Linked DNA regions of Rubrivivax gelatinosus IL144. The protein of the gene in region 1 interacts with the protein of each later gene in a pairwise test. Links are inferred from orthologs where the notes say so. Each region holds a gene or a part of one and is shown on either strand. Other genes may lie near its edges.

What was found.
Region 2: the proteins of RGE_RS04065 (region 1) and groL interact in binary tests that used the Escherichia coli proteins (3 or more experiments, as listed by UniProt). The link is inferred for Rubrivivax gelatinosus IL144 from one-to-one orthologs.

Annotation. Positions count from the first base shown.
Region 1 is NC_017075.1:865,680-875,934, reverse strand. Bases 6,904-9,736 are described here. They hold RGE_RS04065 (ABC transporter ATP-binding protein), read right to left. Parts: upstream 8,809-9,736; coding sequence 7,999-8,808; downstream 6,904-7,998. Other genes in these bases: RGE_RS04060 (glutamate synthase subunit beta), read right to left, coding at 8,961-9,736; mlaE (lipid asymmetry maintenance ABC transporter permease subunit MlaE), read right to left, coding at 7,220-8,002; mlaD (outer membrane lipid asymmetry maintenance protein MlaD), read right to left, coding at 6,904-7,197. Outside these bases: tal (transaldolase), read right to left, coding at 1-42; RGE_RS04110 (ExeA family protein), read left to right, coding at 193-1,788; RGE_RS04105 (general secretion pathway protein GspB), read left to right, coding at 1,793-2,482; zwf (glucose-6-phosphate dehydrogenase), read left to right, coding at 2,592-4,037; RGE_RS04095 (MurR/RpiR family transcriptional regulator), read left to right, coding at 4,097-4,993; RGE_RS04090 (STAS domain-containing protein), read right to left, coding at 5,000-5,260; RGE_RS04085 (MlaC/ttg2D family ABC transporter substrate-binding protein), read right to left, coding at 5,262-5,882; RGE_RS04080 (MlaA family lipoprotein), read right to left, coding at 5,951-6,712; more of mlaD, read right to left, coding at 6,709-6,903; more of RGE_RS04060, read right to left, coding at 9,737-10,255. UniProt on the Escherichia coli protein: Part of the ABC transporter complex MlaFEDB, which is involved in a phospholipid transport pathway that maintains lipid asymmetry in the outer membrane by retrograde trafficking of phospholipids from the outer membrane to the inner membrane.
Region 2 is NC_017075.1:4,610,566-4,620,852, reverse strand. Bases 2,519-5,383 are described here. They hold groL (chaperonin GroEL), read right to left. Parts: upstream 4,842-5,383; coding sequence 3,195-4,841; downstream 2,519-3,194. Other genes in these bases: groES (co-chaperone GroES), read right to left, coding at 4,875-5,165; RGE_RS21060 (DUF1631 family protein), read right to left, coding at 2,519-3,008. Also shown: RGE_RS21070 (c-type cytochrome), read right to left, coding at 72-683; yihA (ribosome biogenesis GTP-binding protein YihA/YsxC), read left to right, coding at 745-1,428; more of RGE_RS21060, read right to left, coding at 1,425-2,518; nif-specific transcriptional activator NifA, read right to left, coding at 5,406-7,190; RGE_RS21040 (ferritin-like domain-containing protein), read right to left, coding at 7,401-7,856; RGE_RS21035 (ferredoxin family protein), read right to left, coding at 8,025-8,324; RGE_RS21030 (FAD-dependent monooxygenase), read right to left, coding at 8,321-9,628; RGE_RS21025 (electron transfer flavoprotein subunit alpha/FixB family protein), read right to left, coding at 9,640-10,287.

The DNA.
Region 1 (10,255 bases):
GACGACGGTCGTGTACTGGCGGAGCTGGTCGAGCTGGTTCATGGGGGATCGGCGTAGAGTCTGGATTGCACCGCCTGCGCCCCCGCAACCGTGTGACACGGATACGAAATGGAGCGTTGCCGGGCCTCGCTATGCTAGGCGTCTTCGCGCCCCCCGTCGCGCCGCCACGCCCCACGACCGATCCGGAACCCGATGTACGCGAGCTTCTACGGCCTGCAGCGCGAGCCCTTCTCGATCGCCCCCGACCCGCGTTTCCTCTACATGAGCGAAGCGCACCGCGAGGCGCTGGCGCATCTGCTCTACGGCCTGTCCGGCGGCGGCGGCTTCGTGCTGCTGACCGGCGAGATCGGCGCCGGCAAGACCACCGTCTGCCGCTGCTTCCTGGAGCAGGTGCCGGCGCACTGCGACGTGGCCTACGTCTTCAACCCCAAGCTCGACGCGCTGGAGCTGCTGCAGACCGTCTGCGACGAGTTCCGCCTCGAGGTGCCGGCCGGCGCGGCGACGGTGAAGGCCTATGTCGACGCGCTGAACCGTTTCCTGCTGGCCGCGCACGCCGCCGGCCGCCACGCGGTGCTGGTCATCGACGAGGCCCAGGCGCTGGCGCCCGAAGTGCTGGAGCAGCTGCGCCTGCTGACCAACCTCGAGACCGACGAGCGCAAGCTGCTGCAGATCGTGCTGATCGGCCAGCCCGAGCTGCGCACGATGCTGGCGCGGCCCGACCTGGAGCAGCTCGCCCAGCGTGTCATCGCGCGCTACCACCTGCCGGCGCTGGACGCCGCCGAGACCGCGGCCTACGTGCGCCACCGCCTGGCGGTGGCCGGGCTGAGCGGCGAGCCGCCTTTCGACGACGAGGCGCTGGCGGCGCTGCACCGGCTGTGCGGCGGCGTGCCGCGGCGCATCAACCTGCTCGCCGACCGGGCGCTGCTCGGCGGCTACGCGCAGGGGCAGCGGCGTGTCGGGCGCGCCGTCGTCGAACGTGCGGCGCACGAGGTCTTCGGCACCGTGCCGCCGTCCCCGACGCCGTCGCGGGCGCCGGCCGTGGCGGCCGTGCTGGGCTTCGCGGCGCTGGCCGTCGGCGCGCTGGCCTGGCAGGCCGGGCGTGGCGGCGTCGCCGCGGCGCCGGTGGCCCCGGCCGTGCACGCGGCCCCGGCGCCAGCGGCGGCCTCGGCAAACGCCTCGGTGCCGGTCGCCGCGGCATCGGCTGCGCCGGCCCCGGTGGCCGACGAACTCGACGCCGAGGCGCTGCTGGCGCGCGCCGCGGCGCGCGAGGCCGACGGCGTGCGCTCGCTCGCCAAACGCTGGAAAGCCGAGCCCGGGGCCGGCGAACCGTGCAGCGCGCTGGCCGCCAGCGGCCTGGCCTGCTGGCGCACGAAGACCGGCCTGGCCCAGGTGCGCGACCTCGGCCGTCCGGGCCTGCTGACGCTGCACGGCAGCGACGGCCGCAGCGGCGTCGTGCTGCTGACCGGCCTGTCGGCCGAGCACGCGACGCTGGCCTTCGCCGAAGGCGGCGAAGCGAGCGTCGAACTGGCGACGCTGGCCACGCTGTGGCGCGGCGAGTTCGCGACGCTGTGGCGGCCGCCGCCCGGCTGGGGCGCGCCCGGCGGCGCGGCGACGCTCGCGGCCTGGCTGGACGAACGCCTGCCCGGCCGCGGCGCGCTGGCACCGCGCATCGTCGCCTTCCAGGTCGCGCACGGGCTGCAGCCCGACGGCCGCGCCGGCCCGCTGACGCTGATGCAGATCCTGCGGCCCGACGGCGACACCGCGCCGCGGCTCGCGCTGACCCGCTGAGACCATGTCCTACATCCTCGACGCCCTGCGCCGGGCCGACGCCGAACGCGAGCGCGGCGCCGTGCCCGGCCTGCACTCCCAGCCCGCCGCGCCGGCCCCGGCCGCCGCGACGCCCGCGCCGCGCCGCGGGCCCTGGATCGCGGCCGGCGGCGCGGCAGCCCTCGCCGCCATCGGCGCCGGCGCCTGGTGGGGCACGCAGCGCCCCGCTGCACCGGCGGCACCGGCCGCCACCGTGGCCCAGGCGGCGCCCGTGCCGGCCGCGACCCCGGCCGCGCCGCCCACGGCCCGGCTCGACACGCCGCCGGTGGCAGCGCCGGCGAGCGCCGAGGCGGTGCCGCGGGTCGGCCCGCCGCGCATCGTGCCGCCGCCCGCCGCCACGACCGAGGCGCCGCGCCGAGTGGCTCCGCCCGCGCCCGCCCCGGTCGTCGCCCCGGCCCGCGTCGCCGCCACGGCACCGGGCGCCGACCGCGTGATCCCCATCGACCAGCTTTCGGCCGAACAGCGCCGCAGCCTGCCGCAGCTGACGATCGGCGGCGCGATCTATTCCGACCAGCCGGCCGCACGCATGCTGCTCGTCGGCGGCCAGCTGCTGCACGAAGGCGATGCCGCCGCACCCGGCGTGACACTGGAGCGAATCGGCCCGCGTTCGGCGGTGCTGCGCTGGCGCGAACTGCGCTACGAGGTACCGTACTAGCCGGCGGGCCTCCGGCCGCCACGCGGCGGGTCCGGATCGCCCCGCGGTTGACCGGCCTGAAACCGCGGAGCATGATCGGGAAGAAACTTAGTTACATGCACGCCCCGACATGTCCTTCGACCTCGTCTTTTTCGGTGGCACCGGCGACCTGACCTGGCGCAAGCTGCTGCCGGCGCTGTTCCAGGCCTGGCGCCACCACAAGCTGCCCGAGGGCGGCCGCATCCTCGCCGTCGCGCGCGACGAACGCAGCGACGACGAGTACCGCGCCTTCGTGCGCGAGCGTTTCGCCGCCGTCGAGAGCAGCAAGCGCCCGAACGACGCCGAGTTCGACGAGTTCGCGCAGCTGCTGCACTACCGGCGCATGGATCTGTCCAAGCCCGAGGACTACGCCGGCCTCAAGGCCTGGCTGGCCGAACGCGGCGCCGACACGGCGCTGATGTACCTGGCGACCAGCCCCTACCTGTTCCCGGTGATCTGCGAACAGCTGGGCGCCGCCGGCATCGTCGGCCCGCACGTGCGCATCGTGCTGGAGAAGCCGCTGGGCCACGACCTGGCGAGCGCACAGCAGATCAACCGCGTCGTGCGTTCGGTCTTCGACGAGCGCCAGGCGCTGCGCATCGACCACTACCTCGGCAAGCCCGCGGTGCAGAACCTGATGGCGCTGCGCTTCGGCAACGCCTTGTTCGAGCCGCTGTGGCGGCGCGAGTGGATCGCCAACATCCAGATCACGCTGGCCGAGTCGCTGGGTGTGGGCACGCGCGGCGACTACTACGACCGCACCGGCGCGCTGCGCGACATGATCCAGAACCACGCGCTGCAGCTGCTGACGATGATCGCGATGGAGCCGCCGTCGTCGAGCGCGGCCGACGCGATCCGCGACGAGAAGCTGAAGGTGCTGCGTTCGCTGCGCCCGTTCACGCCCGAGACCGTGGCGCGCGATGTCGTGCGCGGCCAGTACCGCGCCGGCAGCGTCGAGGGCCAGGCGGTGCCGGGCTACCTCGACGAGGTCAAGGTGCCGGCCGGCAGCCGCTGCGAGACCTTCGTCGCGCTGCGCACCGAGATCCAGAACTGGCGCTGGGCTGGCGTGCCCTTCTACCTGCGCACCGGCAAGCGCCTGGCCGAGCAGGACGCGCACATCGTCGTCAACTTCCGCGAGGTGCCGCACCCGATCTTCCCGGGCACGCGGCGCGCCAACCGCCTGGTCATCAAGCTGCAGCCCGAGGACGGGCTGGAGCTGCACCTGCTGGCCGCGACCGGCGGCAGCACCAACGAGGTGTTGTCGCCGGTGTCGCTGGACCTGGACTTCGACAAGGCTTTCCCGAGCGAGCGGGTGGGCGCCTACGAGCGCCTGCTGCTCGACGCGATCGCCGGGCGGCTGAACCTGTTCGTGCGCAGCGACGAACAGGAACAGGCCTGGCGCTGGGTCGAACCGGTGCTGGACGCCTGGGACAACGACCCGACCGGGCCGCGCCCCTACGCGGCCGGCAGCTGGGGCCCGGCAGCCGCCAGCGCGCTCGTCGCGCGCGACAGCTGCGCCTGGGCAGAAGAGCAATGAACCACTTTCCGAGCACCACACCGCGCCCCGTCCGGGAGCCGGTCGCCGAGATGAGCCCGATGCTCGAACGCATCCGGGCCTCGATCCCCGCCCTGCCGCCGGCCGAGCAGCGCGTCGCACGCCTGCTGCTGGCCGACGCACGCGGCTTCGCCAGCCTGCCGGTCGGCGAACTCGCCGAGCGCGCCCGCGTCAGCAAGCCCACCGTCGTGCGCTTTTGCCGCAGCGTCGGCTACGACGGCCTGGCGGACTTCAAGATCAAGCTCGCCGGCAGCGTCAACGAAGGCGTACCCTTCGTGCACCGCGCCGTCGAGGAGGACGACAAGGCCGGCGACCTGGTCATCAAGGTCGTCGACAACGCCGTCGCCGCGCTGCTGCGCTACCGCAACGCCGCCGCCAGCCAGGCGATCGAGGACGCGATCGGCGCGCTCACCGAAGCCGGCCGCCACAGCCGGCGCATCGAGTTCTACGGTGTCGGCAACTCCGGCATCGTGGCGCTGGACGCGCAGCACAAGTTCTTCCGCCTGGGCGTCAACTCGATGGCCATCAGCGACGGCCACGTGCAGGTGATGAGCGCGACCATGCTCTCCGAAGGCGATTGCGCCGTCGTCATCAGCAACTCGGGGCGCAGCCGCGACATCCTGGACGTCGCCGAGATCGCGCGCCGCAAGGGCGCGACGGTGATCGTCATCACCGCCAGCGGCTCGCCGCTGGCGACGCTGGCGCTGGGCTCGCCGGGCCACATCCTGCTGGCCGCCGACCATCCGGAAGACGCCGACCGCTACAGCCCGATGGTCTCGCGGCTGCTGCACCTGACGATCGTCGACATCCTGGCCACCGGCGTCGCGCTGCGCCTGGGCTCGGCCGCGCTGCGGCCGACGCTCTCGGAGATCAAGAAGAACCTGCGCAACCGGCGTTATTCCGACGGCCAGCGGCTGGCCGAGGACGCCGACGGCTGAGCCGGCTCAGGCCGCTTCGGCGGCCGGCAGGCCCAGCAGCTCGTCGACGCCATACAGGCGCGCCAGCTCGACGAGCTGGGCCTGGGCGCCGTCGATGCGCAGCGTGCGCCCGCGGGCCGCGGCGCGGCGGCGGGCTTCGAGCAGCAGCGCGACCGCCGAGCTGTCGAAATCGGCGAGTTCGCTGGCGTCGACGACTTCGGTGTCCTCACCGAGCTGACGCAGCAGCTCGTTGGCCTGGGCCAGCGTGGCGGTCGCGGGCAGCTTCATCTCAGCCCTTCTTGGCCGGCTGCGCGGGCGCCTTGTTGCGCTCCACCAGCTTGGCGATCAGGCCGTCGATGCCGCCGGCGCTGATCTCCTGGGCGAACTGCGAGCGGTAGCTCTGCACCAGCCAGATGCCGCCGACGTTGACGTCGATGATCTTCCAGGCGCCTTGCTGCTGGTCGAGGCGGTAGTCGAGCTTGATCGGCTCGCCCTTGCCGCGCACCTCGGACTGCACGACGACCTGGGTGCCGCCGGGCACCGGCTGGGTCTTGGTGATCTCGACGGTCTGGTCCTTCAGCTGCGTCAGCGCGCCGGCGTAGACCTTCACCAGCAGCGTCTTGAACTCGGCCTGCAGCTTGGCGCGCTGGTCGGGTGTGGCACTGCGCCACTGCGGGCCGACCGCCGAACGCGTGACGACCTCGAAGGCCACCGCAGGCATCACCTTCTTGTCGACCAGCGCGACGACGGCGTTGATGTCGCCGGACTGGATCGCCTTGTCGGTCTTGGCGGTGTTGATGACGTCGTTGGAGATCGTGCGCACGAACGCGTCGGGCGCGCCCGGCTCGGCGTGGGCGCCGGCGACGAGGAAGCCCAGCAGGGCCAGGCCGGAGAGGAACTTCTTGAACATCGTTTGCCTTTCGGTTGCGACGGCGCCATGAGGCGATGCCGCTTCAACGCACGAACCGCGACGGCGGTTCACTGCGCCGGCGCGGCCCCGTCGTCGCCGTCGTCGTAGTCCTGGAGCGGCGGAGCGCCGTCCCAGACCTGGTCAAGCCGCCGCGACAGATAGGCGTCGCGCACGAAGGAGTAGCGGTCGAGCGCGACCTGGTCGAGCAGCTTGGTGGTGTCCAACAGATCGCTGCGGGCGTTCAACAGTTCCAGCGCGAGCACCGAATACTGGCCGGCGTCGGTTTCCGGCAGCGACGACGGCGAGTACAGCCGGTCGGCCGGCAGCGCGATCGTGTCGCGCAGCGTCGACGGGCCGAGGAAAGGCAGCACGACGTAGGGCCCCGGGCCGAAGCCCCAGACGCCCAGCGTCTGGCCGAAGTCCTCGGTCTTGCGCGTCAGGCCGACCTGGGTGCCCCAGTCGACGAGGCCGAACAGGCCGATCGTCGTGTTGGTGACGACCCGCGCGCCCATCTCCAGGCCTTCCTTGGGCTTGCCCTGGAGGAACTGGTTGACCGTCGACCAGACGTCGTAGATGTTGCGCAGCACGTTGCCGACGCCGGTGCGCACCAGCTCGGGCACGTTGTCGCGGTACGCCTGCGCGACCGGACGCACGACGGCATCGTCGACCTTGTCGTTGAACGCGAAGACCTTGCGGTTCCAGTTCTCCCACGGGTCGACCGGCGACGCGGCCTGCACCGGCGCCGAGGCGCCATCGGCGGACGGCGCCGGTGTCGTGGCACAACCCGCGGCGAGCGCGGCGACGGCCAGCGCGACGGACAGGCGCTTCACGGTGCCGTCCCCGCGGCGCCGTTGCCGGCGTCGGCGGCCTTGCCGGTCATGAACTGGCCGATCAGGTTCTCCAGCACCACGGCCGACTGGGTCTGGGCGACGACGTCACCGGACTTCAGGTTCTGATCGTCGCCGCCGGGCTCCAGGCCGATGTACTGGTCACCCAGCAGGCCGGAGGTCAGGATCTTGGCCGACGAGTCCTTGGGGAACTGGAAGCGCTGGTCGACGTCGAGCTCGACCACGCCCTGGAAGGTCTTGGGGTCCAGCGAAATCGCCTTGACGCGGCCGACAACGACGCCGGCGCTGCGCACCGGCGCACGCACCTTCAGCCCGCCGATGTTGTCGAAGCGCGCCGTCAGCGAGTAGGTGGTGCCGTGGCTGCTGAAGCTGCCCAGGTTGGCCGCCTTCAGCGCCAGGAACACGAACCCGCACAGGCCCAGCAGGACGAACAACCCGACGAGCGTCTCGATACCCTTCTTTCCCATTCTTTTCCTCAGCGGCGCCGGATCACGGCGTCGAGAACATCAGCGCGGTCAACAGGAAGTCCGTTGCCAGCACAGACAGCGATGCGATGACGACGGTGCGTGTCGTCGCGTGGGCCACGCCTTCGGGCGTGGCTTGCGTCTCGTAACCCTGGTACAGCGCCACCGACGTGCAGATGACGCCGAAGACGAAGCTCTTGACGATGCCGTTGCCGACGTCGCGCCAGACGTCGACGCTGGATTGCATGATCGACCAGAAGTTGCCGGCGTCGACGCCGATCAGCAACACCGCGACCACCCACGCCCCCAGAATGCCGATCGCCGAAAACAGGGCGGCCAGCAGGGGCATCGAGATGACGCCGCCCAGGAATCGCGGCGCGAGCACGCGGCTGCGCGGGTCGATCGCCATCAGCTCCATAGCGGCAAGCTGCTCGCCCGCCTTCATCAGGCCGATCTCGGCGGTCAGCGAGGTGCCGGCGCGGCCGGCGAAGAGCAGCGCGGCGACCACCGGGCCGAGCTCGCGCACCAGCGACAGGTTGACCACCAGCCCCAGGCTCTCGGCAGCGCCGTAGGTCACCAGCGCGTAGTACATCTGCAGCGCGAGCACGAAACCCACCGCCATGCCCGAGGCCAGGATGATGACCAGCGAGCGGTTGCCGATGGCGTGGATCTGCGCGACGACGAGCGAGAAGCGGCGCAGCGCCGCCGGCGAGTGGCGCAGCAGGTCGGCGAAGAAGTAGGCGGCGTGGCCGAGCGCCCGAAGCCATTCGAGCGTGACACGGCCGATGAACTGCAGCGCGGCCGTCATGTCGGGATCCCCAGGTCCTGCGCCAGCGGCGGCGCCGGGTAGTGGAACTTGACCGGGCCGTCGGGCTCGCCGCGGATGAACTGGCGCACCTCGGGGTCGTCCGAGCGCGAGAGTTCGGCCGGCGTGCCCTGGGCGACCAGGCGGCCGCCGGGCGCCATCAGGTAGGCGTAGTCGACGATCTGGAAACACTCCTGCACGTCGTGCGAGACGACGAGCGAGGTCGAGCCGGTGGCGTCGTTGAGCTTGCGGATCAGGTTGGCGGTGACGCCCATCGAGATCGGGTCCAGCCCGGCGAAGGGCTCGTCGTACATGATCAGCTCGGGGTCCAGCGAGATAGCCCGCGCCAGCGCGATGCGCCGCGCCATGCCGCCGGAGACCTGCGAGATGCGCAGCGAGGCCGCGCCGCGCAGGCCGACGGCGTTGAGCTTCATCAGCACGATGTCGCGGATCATCGACTCGGGCAGCTCGGTGTGCTCGCGCAGCGGGAAGGCGACGTTCTCGAACACCGTCAGGTCGGTGAACAGCGCGCCGAACTGGAACAGCATGCCGAGCCGGCGGCGCACGCGGTACAGCAGCTCCTTGTCGCGCGTGTCGACGAGTTCGCCGTCGAAAACGACGCGGCCCTGGTTCGGCGGGTAGACGCCGCCGATCAGTCGCAGCAATGTCGTCTTGCCGCAACCGGAGCCGCCCAGAATGGCCGTGACCTGGCCGCGGCGGAAAGTCATCGAGACGCCGCGCAGGATCGTCCGTGCGGCGTCGTAGCCGAACGTGACGTGGTCGATCTCGATGAGCGTGTCGGACTTCAAGCGGGGCCTGTCGTGGCCTCGCGGCCCCGACCTAACGAATCGTGGGTCGGTAATTTTCGCACGAGGCTCCGGAGGCTGCGGGTTCCCCCGAATTCAACCCCCGGTAAAGCCTTGTGAACGGCGACACGCCGGCGCGAAGTACGCGCGCCGGTTCAGCGCGGCAGCAGCGACGAGCCGGTCAGGAACTCGTCGACGGCGCGCGCGCACTGGCGGCCTTCGCGGATCGCCCAGACGACGAGCGACTGGCCGCGGCGCATGTCGCCGGCGGCGAAGACCTTGGCCACGCTGGTGCGGTAGCCGCCGGCGGCCTCGGTCGTCGCCGCGGCGTTGCCGCGTGCGTCCTTGGCGACGCCGAAAGCTTCCAGCACGCTGGCCACGGGATTGGTGAAGCCCATCGCCAGCAGAACCAGATCGGCCTTCCATTCGCGCTCGCTGCCCGGCACCTCGACCATCTTGCCGCCCTGCCACTGCACGTTCACCGTCTTCAGGCCGGTGAGCTTGCCCTTGGCGCCGACGAACTCCTTGGTCGCGATCGCGAACTCGCGCACGCAGCCTTCCTCGTGGCTGGAGCTGGTGCGCAGCTTGGTCGGCCAGTACGGCCAGGTCATCGGCCGGTCTTCCTGCTCGGGCGGCATCGGCATCAGCTCGAACTGCGTGACGCTGGCCGCGCCGTGGCGGTTGCTGGTGCCGACGCAGTCGCTGCCGGTGTCGCCACCGCCGATGACGATGACGTGCTTGCCGTCGGCCCGGATCTGGCCCTTGACCTTGTCGCCGGCGACGACCTTGTTCTGCTGCGGCAGGAACTCCATCGCGAAGTGCACGCCGTCGAGGTCGCGCCCCGGCACCGGCAGGTCGCGCGACTGCTCGGCACCGCCGGCCAGCACGACGGCGTCGAACTCGGCCTGCAGCTGCTCGGCCGACACCGTCTCCTTGGCGTCGTTCGTGACCTTGCTGCCCTTGGGCAGCGCGCCGACGAGCACGCCGGTGCGGAAGACCACACCTTCGGCCTTCATCTGCTCGACGCGGCGGTCGATGTGCGACTTCTCGAACTTGAAGTCGGGGATGCCGTAGCGCAGCAGACCGCCGACGCGGTGGTTCTTCTCGAACACCGTCACCTCGTGGCCGGCACGCGCGAGCTGCTGCGCCGCGGCCAGCCCGGCCGGGCCGGAGCCGACGACCGCGACCTTCTTGCCGGTCTTGGCCTTGGGCGGCTGCGGCTGGATCCAGCCTTCGGCCCAGGCGCGGTCGACGATCGCATGCTCCAGGCTCTTGATGCCGACGGCGTCGCCGTTGACGTTGAGCGTGCACGCCGCCTCGCAGGGCGCCGGGCAGATGCGGCCGGTGAACTCGGGGAAGTTGTTCGTCGAGTGCAGCACCGCGATCGCGTTCTTCCAGTCGCCGCGGTAGACCAGATCGTTCCAGTCCGGGATGACGTTGTTGACCGGAC
Region 2 (10,287 bases), 3.7 Mb from region 1 along the record:
GTGGGGCATGGCGGCGCCCCAAACAAAACGGGCCGGCATGAGCCGGCCCGTCGAGCATGCGCTGTGTGCGATCAGTGCAGGCCGGCGATGTAGTCGGCCACGGCCTTGATCTCGGCGTCGCTCAGCTTGGCGGCGATGGCCGTCATCTGGATGCTGTTGGCGCGTTCGCCCGAGCGGAAGGTGTTCAGCTGCGTCGTCGTGTATTCGACGTGCTGGCCACCCAGGCGCGGGTACTGCGCGGGGATGCCGGCGCCGTTCGGGCTGTGGCAGCCGGCGCAGGCCGGGACCTTCTTCGAGGCGATGCCGCCGCGGAAGATCGATTGGCCCAGGGCCAGCGTCTCCTTGGAGGTCGACTCGCCCTTGACCGGCGCCTTCGACGCGAAGAACGCGGCGACGTTGACCATGTCTTCCGGGCTCAGCGGCGCGGCCATGCCCATCATGATGGGGTTCATGCGCTTGCCGGCCTTGAACTCGGTGAGCTGCTTGACGATGTAGGCCGCGTGCTGGCCTTGCAGGATCGGGTAGGTCGGCACACCACGCGACCCGTCGGCCGTGTGGCAGGCCTGGCAGGTGGCGGCCGTGATCTGGCCCTTGGCCAGGTCCGGCTTGGCGGGCTTCGCTTCCTGGGCGAAGGCGGGGCCGGCGGCGAGCGCGGCGAGGGTCAGGGCGACGGCGAACTTCATGCGGCGGGGGCCTCGGTCGGCAGGTGTTCGGGTGTCAAACCGCAGGATTTTACAATGGCCCATGACGTCTACCTTTCGAGATGTGCCAAGCGACGCTGAAAAGAGTGCTCTGGCCTGGGCGCACACCGCGCGATTCCTCACGACGGCGAGCCGGATGGACCAGCTCCCGCAGAGCGAATTGCCGGAAATCGCCTTCGTCGGCCGCAGCAACGCCGGCAAGTCCACCGCGATCAACACGCTGGCGCAGCAGCGGCGCCTGGCGTTCGCGTCGCGCACGCCGGGCCGCACGCAGCACATCAACCTCTTCGAGGTCGGCCCGAAGGACGCGCCCGACGCGCTGTTCGCCGACCTGCCGGGCTACGGCTACGCCGCCGTGGACCGCCGCGCCAAGCTGCGCTGGCAGGAGGTGATGGCGCAGTACCTCGAACTGCGGCGCGCGCTGCACGGCGTGGTGCTGATGATCGACTCGCGCCTGGGCTTCACCGACCTGGACCGTCGCCTGCTCGCGCTGATCGCGCCGCGTGTGGCCACCGGCGAGGTGCGGCTGCTGGCCGTGCTGACCAAGTGCGACAAGCTCAACCGCCGCGAGGCCGACGCGGCGCTGGCCGGCGCCCAGCAGGTGCTGGGCGAGGTCGCCACGGAGAACGCCGAGATCGGCGTCGCGCTGTTCTCGGCGCTGTCGCGCCGCGGGCTGGAAGACGTGGCCGCGACGCTGCGCGGCTGGATCGCGCCGGCGGCCGCTTAAAGCTGGAAGGACCGCCGCATCACGCGCTTGGCGGCGGAGCGCACCAGCGAACGCGGCTTCAGCGTCGCGAGCAGGCCTTCGGTGCGCAGCGTCAGCAGCGCGCGCCGGCGCACGGCCCAGGTCTCGGGGCTCTCGGCGTCGCCGAGCAGCCACAGCTCGCCGAGTTCGCCCGGCCACAGCACCTGCGCCTTGACCCAGCGGCCCTGCAGGAAGACGTGCACCCAGTCGGCGGGGCGCCGCGCCTGCAGCCAGGCCAGGGCGTCGCGCGGTTCGCCGGGCCCGTCGGCCGGCATCAGGTCGGCCGGCACGGTGTCGAGCTGCGCGATGTCGAGCGCGCCGCCCATCGTCGACGGCGGCGCTGCCGAGGAGCACAGCCGCTCCTCCAGGCGCTGCAGCTCGGCGATCTGTGCCGCCGCGTCGGTGCAGCGGCGCGCGAAGCGGTGCTGGGCCTGGTGCTGCAGGCGCTCGGCCGCCCAGTCGAACAGCGGTGCGGCCGGCGCCGGCTCGGCCGCCAGGTGCTCGACCAGGCCTTGCGCGAAGCGCAGCGTCTGCGTGCGTTCCGGGTTGCCCTGAGGCGGCAGCACGTCGCCCAGATGGGCCAGCGCGTCGACGAAGCGCCACATCGCGTGGGTCTCGTCCTCCAGCGCCCGCGGCTCGCGCAGCACCAGCCGCGTGGCGACCGACTGCAGGCGCGACAGCATCAGCGCGATGTCCTGCGCCAGCCGCCGGTCGGCGAGCATCGCGTCGAAGAGGCCGGTCAGCAGCTCGACGGCGCGGCGTTCGCCCGCCGGCGTGTCCTGGCTGCCCGGCGGGGCGGCGAGGGCCGGTTCGAGTTCCAGCGCCGGGCCGTCGAAACCGAGTTCGTTGCCCGGCGCGACCGCCGAGCGCACCAGGTCCAGGCCGGCGCCCAGGCTGATCTCGGGCCGGCGCGAGCGCCGCGCGCCCGAGGGCAGGATCATCGTGCGGTAGGCCGCCGGCGTGACGCCCAGGCTCTCCAGCCGCGACGACGAGGCGGCATAGGCGCGGCGCAGCGCGGCCGCCAGCGCCGGCGCGGCATTGCGCATGAACAGCAGCTGATGGCCGCGCGACAGCGGCAGCGCCTGCGCCGCCGCCCACAGCGCCCGCGCGTGCTGCGCCGGCCCGAAAGGGTTGTGGTCGTGCGCGAGATCCATATCGCCGACCAGCGCCGCGGTGAAGGTCTGCAGCTCGCGCAGCTCGTACTCGGCGGTGCTGCGGATCAGCTCGATGACGTGCGACAGCTCGACGTCGATCGCCACCGAGTCCTCGTCGACCAGCGACAGCGTCGACGGCAGGGCCGGCGCGCCGGTGTTGGCCTGCGCGCGATCGGCGAGCTGGCGCTTCAGCGAGCGCAGGTAGTAGTCGGTCAGGTGCTCGCGGTTGTTGCCCAGCGCCTGCAGCACGTCGGCCGTCGACGCGCGCGGCTGCGGCGCCAGCGTCGGCAGGCTCTGGCGCATGCGGTCGATCGCGCCGTCCAGCGTCTGGTCGACGACCAGCGGCATGCGCAGCAGTTCATCGTCGATGAACTGCTGGAGCTCGGCTGGCGGTTTGAGAAACGACATCGCTTCGCGATTATCGGCCGGCGTCGGGTGTGCAATAAGCCCGGTAAGCGGCCGGATTCCGGTCAGAAATGAAAAAAACCCGTCTCCTTGCGGAGACGGGCTGGGGTTTGGCGGGCAGGTGCACACGGGCCGAAGCCCGTGCGCAGCCGTCCGGCAGGCGGCGCCCTGAGGCGCCGCGCCGCCGAATTACATGTCCATGCCCATGCCGCCCATGCCGCCCATGCCGCCGCCGGCGGGCATCGGGGCTTCTTCCTTCGGCGCCTCGGCGACCATGCACTCGGTCGTCAGCATCAGGCTGGCGACGGAGGCGGCGTTCTGCAGCGCGGTACGGGTCACCTTGGTCGGATCCAGGATGCCCATCTCGATCATGTCGCCGTAGGTGTCGTTGGCGGCGTTGTAGCCGAAGTTGCCGGCGCCTTCGAGGACCTTGTTGATCACGACGCTGGGCTCGCCACCGGCGTTGGCGACGATCTCGCGCAGCGGCTGTTCGACGGCGCGCAGCACGATCTTGATGCCGGCGTCCTGGTCGTGGTTGTCGCCCTTCAGGCCACCGGCCACGGCGGCGCGGGCGCGCAGCAGCGCGACACCGCCACCGGCCACGATGCCTTCTTCGACGGCGGCACGGGTGGCGTGCAGCGCGTCTTCGACACGGGCCTTCTTTTCCTTCATCTCGACTTCGGTGGCGGCACCGACCTTGATGACGGCCACGCCGCCGGCCAGCTTGGCCACGCGCTCTTGCAGCTTCTCGCGGTCGTAGTCGGAGGTCGCTTCCTCGATCTGGACGCGGATCTGCTTGACGCGCGCCTCGATGTCGGCGGCCTTGCCGGCGCCGTCGATGATCGTGGTGTTTTCCTTGGCGACTTCGACGCGCTTGGCTTGGCCCAGGTCGGCCAGCGTGGCCTTCTCGAGCGTCAGGCCGACTTCCTCGGCGATGACCTTGCCGCCCGTCAGGATGGCGATGTCTTCGAGCATGGCCTTGCGGCGGTCACCGAAGCCCGGGGCCTTCACGGCGACGACCTTCAGGATGCCGCGGATGGTGTTGACCACCAGGGTGGCCAGCGCTTCGCCTTCGACTTCCTCGGCGATGATCAGCAGCGGGCGGCCCGCCTTGGCGACTTGCTCGAGGATCGGGAGCAGGTCACGGATGTTGCTGATCTTCTTGTCGAACAGCAGGACGAACGGGCTCTCGAGCACCGCGACCTGCTTTTCCGGGTTGTTGATGAAGTACGGCGACAGGTAGCCGCGGTCGAACTGCATGCCCTCGACGACGTCGAGTTCGTTGTTCAGGCTCTTGCCGTCTTCGACGGTGATGACGCCTTCCTTGCCGACCTTGTCCATCGCGTCGGCGATGATCTTGCCGATCGACTCGTCGCTGTTGGCGGAGATCGCGCCGACCTGGCCGATTTCCTTGCTGGTCGTCGTCGGCTTGCTGGCCTTCTTCAGCTCTTCCGTCAGGGCGGCGACGGCCTTGTCGATGCCGCGCTTGAGGTCCATCGGGTTCATGCCCGCGGCGACGAACTTCATGCCTTCGCGCACGATCGACTGCGCCAGCACGGTCGCGGTCGTGGTGCCGTCACCGGCGTTGTCGCTGGTCTTGGAAGCGACTTCCTTGACCATCTGCGCGCCCATGTTCTGGAGCTTGTCCTTGAGCTCGATCTCCTTGGCGACCGAGACACCGTCCTTGGTGACGGTGGGGGCGCCGAACGAGCGCTCGAGCACCACGTTGCGGCCCTTGGGGCCCAGGGTGACCTTGACGGCGTTGGCGAGAACGTTCACGCCTTCGACCATGCGGTGGCGCGCGTCGGCGCCGAAAACCACGTCTTTAGCAGCCATGTGCTACCTCTTCGAATTCTGGGGGGAGGGGGATTACTTCTCGACGACGGCGAAGAGGTCTTCTTCGCGCATCACCAGCAGCTCGTCGCCGTCGACCTTGACGGTCTGGCCGCTGTACTTGCCGAACAGAACGCGGTCGCCGACCTTGACGTTCAGCACGACGAAGTCGCCCTTGTCGTTGCGCTTGCCCGGGCCGACCGCCAGGACTTCACCCTGATCGGGCTTTTCGGCGGCGTTGTCGGGGATGACGATGCCGGAGGCGGTCTTGGTCTCGTTTTCGAGACGCTTGACGATCACGCGATCGTGCAGCGGACGAAGCTTCATTCACATCTCCTTGGGAGTCACGTTATGGCACTGGAGCGCCGCGCAGGCAGCGCTCGCTGACATGCGGCAACCGGGGGGCAGCGAATCTGCCTCGGTCGTTAGCACTCACCCGTGGCGAGTGCTAGCAGACTGATTATAGGGGCCGGTTCCGGCGCTTCAAGAGGCGGGAAATCCATTCCCCCACAGGCCGTGGCGGGCGGGCTGCGGATGTCGCCGCGCCGCGCGGGCGCGGCGGCGGGGTCAGAGCTTGCGCACCTCGATGCGGTGCTTCTGCAGCGCGTAGCCGAGCTGGCGCGGCGTGATGCGCAGCAGCCGTGCGGCCTTGGCCTGGACCCAGCCGCACTGCTCCATCGCCCAGATCAGGCGTTCGCGTTCGCCGTCGGGCGCGGTGCCGGCCAGACGCGAGACCGGCGGCGGCAGCTGCTGCGTCGGGCCGATGCGCGTGACGCCGTCGGCGGCCGGCGCCGGCGCGCCGGCGTCCAGATCGCCCAGCGGCGGTGCCGGCGCCGGCGCGGGCACCGACCAGCCGCCGTCGGCGGCGGCCGGCGGCGCGGCATGGCCGTTGGTCGGCGCCAGCACGTGGCCGTTGAAACCGTTGCCGGCGGCCGCGGCGGCCACCGCGTCGGCCTTGTCCAGGAAGTGCAGCGTCTGCGTCAGGCAGCGGTTGTTGCGGCAGGGGAAGGCCAGGTCGCGGATCAGGTCGCCCTGGACCATGGTCGCGGTGCGCTCGATGCAGTTCTCCAGCTCGCGCACGTTGCCCGGCCAGTAGCAGCTCGTCAGCACCTTCATCGCCTCGGGCGTGACCTTCAGCTGGCGCCGGTTCTCCTGGTTGAAGCGCTCGATGAAGTGGTTGACCAGCGGCGGGATGTCGCTGCGGCGTTCGCGCAGCGGCGGCAGGAAGATCGAGACGACGTTGATGCGGTAGTACAGGTCGGCGCGGTACTCGCCGCGCTGGACCATCTTCTCGAGGTCGCGGTTGGTGGCGCAGATCAGGCGCACGTCGACCTTCACCGCCTTGCTGCCGCCGACACGCTCGAACTCGCGCTCCTGCAGCACGCGCAGCAGCTTGGCCTGGAAGCCCGGCGAGATGTCGCCGATCTCGTCGAGGAACAGCGTGCCGCCGTGGGCCAGCTCGAAGCGGCCCTTGCGTTCGCCGACGGCGCCGGTGAAGGCGCCGCGTTCGTGGCCGAAGAGCTCGCTTTCCAGCAGCGACTCGGTCAGCGCCGCGCAGTTGACCTTGATGAAGGGCGCGTCCTTGCGCGGCGACAGGAAGTGGATCGCGCGTGCGATCGCCTCCTTGCCGGTGCCGCTCTCGCCGCGCAGCAGCACCGTGGCGCGCGAGGGCGCGGCCTGGTGCACCTCGGTGAACACCTGCTGCATCGCGCGCGACTCGCCGATCACGTTGTCGATCGCCAGCCGGCCGCGAGGCTCGCGTGCCAGCGCCTTCTGCAGCCGCGTCGTCTCCTGCAGCAGGCGCGAATGTTCTTCGGCGACGGCGACATGCAGCGCCGCCGACTGCGCCAGCAGGGTCGCGACCATCGTCAGCAGGCGCTGGTCGTCGGTGAGCCGGGCGCCGTCGTCCATCACACGCTGCGCGGCGAGCACGCCGACGGTGGCGCGTTCGGTCTTCATCGGCACGACGACGAAGGCCAGCGGCCGGTCGCCGCGCGCGCCGAAGGCGCCGGTGCGGTCCAGGAACTCGGGCGACTCCTGCACGTCGGGCACGACGGCGGCCATGCCGCTGGCGTAGACGCGGCCGATGACGCCTTCGCCGCTGCGCCAGTGGCCGCGCGCGGCCTGCTCGCGGTCCAGGCCCACCCAGCTGTGGATGCGCAGCAGGTTGCCGCCGTCTTCGGCCGGCATCACGACCATCGCCCGCTGCAGGCCCAGCTGCGAGGCCAGCGTGTTCAGCGCCACGCGGAAGGTGCGCGCGATATCCAGCGACGCGCCCAGCACGCGGCACACCTCGTAAACCGTGCTGAGCTGAACCTGATAGCGCTCGCTCAGCGCCGTGCGACTCGACATCACGCACCTCCTGCGTCTGACGGGCGGGGCGAGGCGGTGCGGCGGGCCACCTCGGGGCGCCCGGCGCATCGTTGTCGGGCATTGCCCGCCATGCCGCCGCCGGTCGAGCATGCCAGTGCAAGAAGCACGCCGAATCGCGCCGACAGGCGAGGGATGCCGTCGGCCGCTTGATGCAACGCAAATGGCCCGCGGCTCGTGCGCGGGCGGGGCTCAGCGCGCGGCGGCAGCGGCGAGCTTCTCGAGTTCGGCGACGTGCTGCGCTTCTTCGGCGGCGAACTCGCCGGCCAGTGCGCGCACCTCGGGGTCGGGGCTGATCGCCGCGATCGCCGCGTAGAAGGCGTGGCCGCGGCGCTCGCTGTCCAGCGCCAGGGCCAGCGCGTCGGCGGGGGCCATCATCGGGTCGACGCCGGCCCAGTCGGCGGTTTCCGGCGGGATGCCGTCGGGCCACTCGAACTCGTCGGCGGCCAGCTCGGGCAGCGTGCGCCAGCCCGCGCGCGCCTGCGCCTCGGCCAGGTGCAGGCGCGAGAAGTGCGCCATGCGGGCGAAGAAGGCACGCAACTCGGCGTTGCCGTCGGTGCCCATCGAAGCCGCCAGGTCTTCGTAGCGCCGGGCCGCGTCGCGCTCCAGCGCGACGGCGTGGGCGAGGAATTTCTCGACGTCGTTCATGCCATGGGTCTTTCTGCTGTCACCGTCGGCGCACCCACCCCTTCGGGGACAGGTCGCCGCAGGCGACCAGGGGAGCGGCGTCGCCGGCGCGGGCCGGGCCCGATCCGGGTCCCCCGGTCGGGGCCGGTGCCCCCTCGGGGGGCGGCCGCCAGGCGGCCGGGGGCGAAATCATCCAAATTTGAAGAGGATGCCGTAGCCGCCACGCGGCCAGTCCCACTCGACGTTGGCGTGCTCGGTGCAGATCACGCGGCAGCTGCCACATTCCAGGCAGCCGTCGGTGATCAGCGTCACCGTGCCGTTGCCTTCGGCCTTGTAGCAGCTGGCCGGGCAGACGTAGGTGCAGGCCTGCGACTGGCAGGTGTTGGCGCAGACCTCGGGCTTCTTGATCCGGATGTGCGGCCGGCCGTGGTCGACCTTGTACCGGTTCTGGAACAGCTTCTCCTCGACGTTGACGACCGTCGCGCTCATCGCATCGCCCTCCACAGCTTGAACGCGTCGCCGAACAGCCCGGTGACGCGGCGGGCGGCCTTGAAGCTGCCCAGGATCTCGCGCTGCTTGGTCGACTTGTCGACGCCGTCGACCGTGAAATAGGTCTTGGCGGCGCGGTTGACCAGCGCGGGGTAGGTGTCGAAGAAGTGCGGGCTGCGCTCCAGCACCTCGGGCAGGTGCTTGTACTTCTTCAGGTCCTTCATGACGAAGCTGGCGTCCAGCGCCGCCTTGTAGGCCGCGAGCGTGGCCGCGTTCATCGCCTTGCCGGCGGCCTTGGCCGCGGCGACCGTCTCGCCGGCCAGGCGGCCGCTGGTCATCGCCAGGTTGGAGCCTTCGCGGTGCACGGCGTTCACGAAGCCGGCCGAGTCGCCGACGATGAGCCAGCCGTTGCCGTAGAGCTGCGGCACGGCGCGCAGCCCGCCTTCAGGGATGAGGTGCGCGGCGTATTCCTTCATCTCGCCGCCTTCGAGCATCGGCGCGATGCTCGGGTGCTTCTTCAGCTTGTCCAGCAGCGCGTAGGGCGTGGTGCGCTTCTCGTTGCCCTTGAAGTCCGACAGCAGGCAGCCGACGCCGATCGTCAGCGAGTCCTTGTTCGTGTAGAGGAAGCCGGTGCCGACCATGCCTTCGGTGACGGTGCCGACCATCTCGATGACGACGCCTTCCTCCTCCTTGACGTTGAAGCGCTGCTGGATCACCTCCTCGGGCATGAAGAGGATCTCCTTGACCGCCAGCGCGACGTTCCTGGCCTGGATCTCGCCGTGGAATCCGGCCTTGCGCGCCAGCAGCGAGTTGACGCCGTCGGCGAGCACGACGACGTCGGCATGCACCTCGCCGCCGATGCGGTCGCAGCGCACGCCGACGCAGCGGTCGCCGTCCATCAGCAGTTCCTCGACGGTGGTCTCGCAGATCACCAGCGCGCCGGCTTCGCGCACCTTGGAGCTGAACCACTTGTCGAACTGGGCGCGGATGATCGTGTAGCGGTTGTACGGCGGCTTGTTGTAGTCGTCGCTGCGGTAGTGGCTGCCGACGAAGCTGTTGTCGTCGAGCACCCACATGCGCTGCTCGATGATGTGGCGCTCCAGCGGCGCGTCGTCGCGGAAGTCGGGGATCAGCTTCTCCAGCGCGTCGGCGTAGAGGATCGCGCCCTGCACGTTCTTGCTGCCGGGGTACTCGCCGCGCTCGATCTGCAGCACCTTCAGCCCGGCCTTGGCCATCGTCAGCGCGGCCGCGTTGCCGGACGGGCCGGCGCCGACGACGATGGCATCGAACTTCTCGTGGGACATCGTGGGCTCCTTCAGGCGGCGATACGCACGCGCTTGGCCAGGTGGTTGCGGAAGGCTTGCGTCAGCACCGGCAGCACCTGCATCGCGTTGCCGACGATGCCGTGGTGGGCGAAGTCGAAGATCGGCGCGTTCGGGTCGGTGTTGATCGCGACGATGCAGTCCGAACTCTCCATGCCGACGCGGTGCTGGATCGCGCCCGAGACGCCGGCGGCGATGTAGAGCTTGGGCCGCACCGTCTTGCCGGTCTGGCCGACCTGGCGCTCGGTCTCGGTCCAGCCGGCCTGGGTGACGGCGCGCGTGGCGCCGACCTCGGCGCCGAGCACGCGCGCCAGGTCCCAGACGAGCTTGAAGTTCTCCGCCGTCTTCAGCCCCTTGCCGCCGGTGACGATGATGTCGGCGTAGGCCAGGTTGACGGTGTTGCGGGTGGCGTCGGGGATGAAGTCGAGCAGCTTGGTGACGATGTCGGTCTCGACCATGCCCAGCGCCATCTCGACGATGTCGCCGCTGCGCGTGTCGTCGCGGCGCGGCATGGCCATCACGCGCGGGCGCACGGTGGCCATCTGCGGGCGGTAGGCCAGGGTCATGATCGTGCACAGCAGCGAGCCGCCGAAGGTCGGCCGCGTGGCGGCCAGCGCGCGGCCGTCGATGCGCAGCTCGGT